2 regions of the Rahnella sp. BIGb0236 genome follow, and region 1 is predicted to be linked to the other one. Evidence: predicted binding sites of a transcription regulator. Region 1 holds the regulator's gene; the other holds the start of a gene.

The links. Region 1 encodes ArgR, which controls arginine synthesis, uptake and breakdown. Its sites were predicted from a motif close to ANTGAATAAAAATACANT; they were not measured.
Region 2: a site for ArgR is predicted at 1,261-1,278, ahead of argA (amino-acid N-acetyltransferase). Genes of this name have one in related genera too.

What each region holds. Positions count from the first base shown of each region.
Region 1 covers NZ_SOAO01000006.1:245,409-248,559, reverse strand. The annotation lists gene mpl (UDP-N-acetylmuramate:L-alanyl-gamma-D-glutamyl-meso-diaminopimelate ligase) at 1-351, shown strand, start outside; gene yhcN (peroxide/acid stress response protein YhcN) at 659-922, opposite strand; gene yhcN (peroxide/acid stress response protein YhcN) at 1,124-1,387, opposite strand; gene argR (transcriptional regulator ArgR) at 1,829-2,299, opposite strand; gene mdh (malate dehydrogenase) at 2,768-3,151, shown strand, end outside.
Region 2 covers NZ_SOAO01000009.1:135,625-138,775, reverse strand. The annotation lists gene amiC (N-acetylmuramoyl-L-alanine amidase AmiC) at 1-1,082, opposite strand, end outside; gene argA (amino-acid N-acetyltransferase) at 1,312-2,637, shown strand; gene ptrA (pitrilysin) at 2,713-3,151, opposite strand, start outside.

The sequences.
Region 1 (3,151 bases):
TTACGCAGCAAAGTCGGCGGCACCGCACGTATTCTGGCCGTGCTCGAACCGCGCTCCAATACCATGAAAATGGGCATGAGCAAAAATGAACTGGCGCCTTCGCTGGGGCGCGCCGATGAAGTCTTCCTGTTACAGCCGCAACACATTCCGTGGCAGGTGGCGGAAGTGGCGGAACACTGCATCCAGCCCGCACACTGGAGTGCAGACGTCGATTCACTGGTGGATATGGTGATTAAAGCGTCCCTGCCGGGCGACCATATTCTGGTGATGAGCAATGGTGGCTTCGGCGGTATTCATGGAAAACTGCTGGCGGCACTGGCAGCGAAAGCCGACGCGGCACAACAGATTTAAAACAGCATGCCATGAATGAGAAGCACAGCGCAGGCTGTGCTTTTTTTTGCGTTTCTGGCGGGATGGGTGAAATCTCACGCAAAAAAAAGCCCTCAAAAATTGAGGGCCAAAGGGTGTCGTCGGACAGGACGACGAGGGTATCGTTAGCAAGAGAGTACGGCAGTGGCAGTGTCTGCTCTCTTTCCAGCCTCAACAGCGCCATTTATTTTCGCTGTTTCGTTTCTTCAATCAGTGGCTGTTGAAACCCGGTAACGCTAATTCAATGAATACTCAAACAGTGGCCCGGTTACGGGACTCCCCGGAAATCTTACTGATAGATTTCTGCGGTTGCGTGATAGGCACCGTCGTTATGGGCCTCGATCACGCGGAATGATTTTGCACCTTTAGCATCGGCTTTATCAGACAGTTGCTGGCGGATATCGGTTGGCGCACCGTCAACACCGCTGACGCTGATCACGCCCATTGGTTGCAGGTTTTCTGCCTGTTGATTAGTGATCAGGTTGGCCGCTGAGGCGCCAAAAGACACAGCAGACAGCAGGCTAAGGGCAGCAATAGTTGTAATGATTTTCATGATAATTTCCTGAATTCGCAGACGTTGGTGCATTTTTTCAGAGAGCAACGTCGGTTGAGATTTGGATTCATCAGGACTGTGATATCGGGGTTCAGGCGCGCGTAAAGCGGGCGGGAACGTGATGAGGCAGCGACAAATCCGTCTTATTGCGCAATGCGCGGGCCCGAGTCATTCAGGCCCTTCGCTTCGTTTACCTGAGACTTATTGGTAAATTTCCGCAGTAGCGTGGTAGTTACCTTCTTCACGTACTTCGATCACGCGGAAGGCTTTGGCACCCTGTGCATCGGCTTTATCAGACAGTGCCTGACGGATATCAGAAGGGGCACCGGCAACGCCGCTGACGCTGATCATACCGCGTGGTTGCATATTTGCTGCTTGTTCCTGACTAACAGGTTGTGCTGCAAAAGCGCCAAATGACAGTGCAGAGAGAATGCTTAATGTTGCGATTGTAGTTTTAACGTTCATGATTTTGACCTCGTCGATTTTATTATGTTGGTAATGTCCGGTGCTTCACACCACGGAAATGAGTATACATCTAGTCACTCTAAATATTAATAGTTTGCTAATAGTTATTTGGGTGGTTATCTGTGTCCTATTTGTATTTTTAATAACTAAAAGGAATAAAGAATGGCTATTAAGTGTTCTTTTTGTGTTAATTTTTCGTAAAATCAATAGATTGAGTGAATTTGACTATTTGTGCTCATTTTTGCAGTGAATCACATCGTTGAAATATTTATGTGACGGGAATGTGCGTGTTGTGAAGATCGTTAACAGTGGATCTGACGTGTCTGACGGCATTGAGGGACATAAAAGAAGGGAAGGGCGGAAGAGGAATGAGGCCAGAAACGTGATTCTTCTGACCTCAGGCACAGAATGAAAGCGTGAGGACGGGCAAAATAACTGAGATTACAGTTCCTGCTCAAACAAACTCAGGATCGCATCATGGAGTTGTTTGACGCTAAAGCCGCGTGCAGGCGTGGTGAAGATCGTATCGTCACCGGCGATGGTGCCGAGGATCCCTTCGGATTTCCCCAAAGAATCGAGCAAACGCGCGATCAGCTGTGCGGCACCCGGACTGGTTCTGATCACCACAACGGCGTCGTTATAATCAATATCCAGGACCAGATTTTTCAGCGGACTGGTTGTTGTCGGCACACCAATTTCAGCCGGCAGACAGTACACCATTTCCATTTTGGCATTACGGGTTCTTACGGCACCGAACTTGGTCAGCATCCGTGAGACTTTTGACTGATTGATATTTTCGAAACCGTCATCCTGAAGTGCGACCACAATTTCGCCCTGAGAACTGAATTTCTCTTCCTTCAAAAGCGCCTTGAAGGCTTTGATCAAATCTTCCTGTTTAGCAGGATTACGCATTTTGCACCCTGGTCTCTGTATCGTTGTTGGGTTGATTATGCAGATAATTGCATTTTTATGCAACACGGGTCAACGACGCAGATCGCGAATTCTGCATCCAGCAAGGAATGTCAGCGTCATGCTTTACAGCGGCAGGTAATGAATATGCCAAAATTGTGCATTGCCTGTTACTTCGGGTGCGCAACGGGCGGTTTGGCTGATGATCTCGATTCAGCTCTCACATTGGAGCGAATTTAACCATTTATTAACCTGGTGGGTTTTGTGGTGCTACTTTTAATGGTGTAGCTTCCCGACAAAAAGCCATAAAAGACAGTAAAAAGGTGACGTTAGAGAGTTTATTTACTTTCTAAACGACCCACCTCAGATTCTCTGCAAGTGAGCGATTGTTTTTAACAGCATAAGTGATTAAGGTCACACTAAAAATAAATCCACGACACTTATAAGTTAATGATAAAAAAGGAGTATAGGATGAAAGTTGCAGTTCTAGGTGCTGCGGGCGGTATCGGTCAGGCCCTCGCACTTCTGCTCAAGACCCAGCTACCTTCCGGTTCCGAACTCTCATTATATGATATCGCGCCGGTTACTCCGGGTGTCGCCGTCGATCTCAGTCATATCCCGACTGCGGTCAACATTAAAGGGTTCTGTGGTGAGGATGCCACCCCGGCGCTGGAAGGCGCTGATATCGTCCTGATTTCCGCAGGTGTGGCGCGTAAGCCGGGAATGGATCGCTCCGATCTTTTTAACGTAAACGCCGGGATCGTCCGCAATCTGATCCAACAGGTTGCCACGACGTGTCCAAAAGCCTGCATTGGTGTGATCACCAACCCGGTCAATACCACTGTGGCGATCGCG
Region 2 (3,151 bases), on a different contig from region 1:
ACGGCGAATCCAGCCTGATCCACTTTGTTTTTGTGCAGATGATTAATCTTCCCCATACGGGTCAGCACTTCTTTGCCGAATTTCAGGCTGTCGCTGATGGTCGCGGTCTGAACCAGATCAAACATCGTATGATCCAGATACCGGTCGCCGCTTTTACTGACGCCGCCTATCAGGTCAGATTCATTCTGCGTTTGTGCGAGAAAACGTGCTGCTGAACTGGTGGCACCTTTGGTCGATAAGGCAAATACCGACGAGCCTTTCGCGGCACGGCTGGTAAAGGCATCCGCATGGATAGAGATAAAAAGATCGGCCCGTAGCTTTCGCGCCTTGGCCACACGCACTTTCAGGGGAATAAACACGTCTTCATTGCGCGTCATGTGCGCTTTCATGTTGGGTTCACGCGCGATCAGTTTTTGTAACTTGCGGCCAATCTGTAGCACCACGTCTTTTTCACGGGTTTTATATTTGCCGATAGCCCCCGGATCTTCGCCGCCATGCCCGGGATCGAGCATGATCACCAGCGGACGGCTTCTGCCCGCCTGTCCGTCTTTCGGCGTTTCCGGCGGCAGGTTTTTCGCCACATCCCCGCGGTTATAATCTTCCAGCAAGGCCAGCAGCGGATCATCTTGTGCGGTGACTTCCCCCTCTTGCGGATACAGATCAACCACCAGCCGGTTATGAAACTCCGCGACCGGTTTCAAAGTGAAAACATGCGGGCTGATGGCGCGCTTGAGTTCCAGCACCATGCGAACCGTTTTGGGATCAAACTGCCCCACCCGCGCCTGACGGATATAAGGATCGCTCTGCTGAACCTTTTCACCCAGACCTTTAAGGACGCTGTTGAGATGAACGCCTTCGATATCAATGACCACGCGCGGCGGATCGCTGAGCAAAAACTGTTTATATTTTAAGGGGGTGCTGGATTCGAGGGTGATGCGGGTATAGGTTGAAGAAGGCCAGATACGCACGGCGATCACCTGCGAGCTGGCAGCAAAACCCACTTTACTCACACTGAGCATCCAGGAAGCAGCTACGGTTTGCAGGAGGCGTCGTCTTCCGGGATTGTGAGTATCGTCAGTCATGCAGTCTCAAAAAGTCTTCAAAAGTAAAAAATAGAGGATAAAAAAAGCAGGTTACGAATTCTAACGAATCATATCCTGCAAGTCATTCCTAAACATTTACCCGATTAATCAGTTTGTTGACTGTTTGTCATAAGTGTTAAAACAAAAACAGAGATTTCCTGCTTGCCACAGCCCCCCAAAAGAATAAAAATACAAAAATTACGAATAAAAATTCAAACGAGGTTTTGCCGTGAAGGAACGTAGTACTGAACTGGTTCAGGGATTTCGCCACTCAGTTCCCTATATTAATGCTCACCGTGGCAAAACATTCGTTGTCATGCTCGGTGGAGAAGCCATTGAACATGAGAACTTCAGCAACATTGTCAATGATATCGGACTGTTACACAGTTTAGGCATCCGTTTGGTGGTGGTGTATGGCGCCCGCCCGCAGATTGATGAGAACCTTTCTGAGCATAATTACGAACCGATTTATCATAAAAACATTCGCGTCACCGATGCCCGTGCTCTCGAACTGGTCAAGCAGGCCGCCGGTTTGTTACAGCTCGATATCACGGCGCGGCTCTCGATGAGTCTGAATAATACGCCACTGCAAGGCGCGCACATCAACGTGGTCAGCGGTAACTTTATCATCGCTCAGCCTTTGGGCGTCGATGACGGGATTGATTACTGCCACAGTGGCCGTATCCGCCGTATCGATGAAGAAGCCATTCACCGTCAGCTCGACAGCAACGCCATTGTGTTGCTCGGCCCGGTAGCGGTTTCTGTCACGGGTGAAAGCTTCAACCTGACGTCTGAAGAAGTGGCGACGCAACTGGCGATTAAACTGAAAGCGGAAAAAATGATCGGCTTCTGTTCTTCGCAGGGAGTGATCAACGAGGAAGGCAACATCATTTCCGAACTGTTCCCGAATGATGCACAGCTGCGAATCGACCAGATGGAATCCAGCGGAGATTATCTTTCCGGTACCGTGCGGTTCCTGCGTGGCGCGGTGAAAGCCTGCCGCAGCGGTGTCCGCCGCAGCCACCTGATCAGTTATCAGGAAGATGGCGCGCTGGTTCAGGAACTGTTCTCCCGCGACGGCATTGGTACGCAAATCGTGATGGAAAGTGCCGAACAAGTGCGCCGCGCCACTATCAATGATATTGGCGGCATCCTTGAGCTTATCCGGCCGCTGGAACAACAAGGTATTCTGGTTCGCCGTTCCCGCGAACAGCTGGAAATGGAAATCGATAAATTCACCATTATCGAGCGGGACAACCTGACCATTGCCTGCGCGGCGCTCTACCCGTTCCATGATGAAGGGATCGGCGAAATGGCCTGCGTGGCGGTTCACCCGGATTACCGCAGTTCCTCACGCGGTGAAATGCTGCTGCAACGTGTTGCCAGCCAGGCGAAACTGATGGGGCTGAACCGGCTGTTTGTCCTGACAACCCGCAGCATTCACTGGTTCCAGGAGCGCGGCTTCAAACCTGCGGAAGTGGATGTTCTGCCGATTCAGAAACAGGAAATGTACAACTACCAGCGTCGTTCAAAAATCCTGATTGCTGAACTCTAGAAACCTGCAAACCATTCTGAGGCCGTAAAAAAGGACGCTCATGCGTCCTTTTGTTTTTCCCTGAATATCAGCAGGTTATTTAGCCGCATGAGGCTCAAATGCCTGTTGCAACGTTGAGGTATCCGGCCAGGTTTTAAAGCCTGCAGGCGCGGCATATTGCGGTGTCTTGCTGTCATTCCCTGAAACCTGTGACAACATCGCCAGACCATCCTGTTGAATCACGGCCTGATGGAAGTAATCCGCCAGTTGAGTTTGTGTCAGCCCCGCAATCACCCGGATGACATTCGCACGGGTATCAAACTGAGGATTCCCGCGACTGAAGTCATTGCCAAGACGATCGGCTTCTTCATCTAAGGTCTGCGGACGCTGCTGCATTTCATTTACCAGTCCCTGCTTATATTGCAGGAACTCATCATCCTTCATCTCACGCAGACGCTTTTCAGCCTGCGGATAAAACGCCAGATAACGCTGATACAGAAAGTCGGGTTGCTTGCTGTTGCTTTGCAGCAGGAAA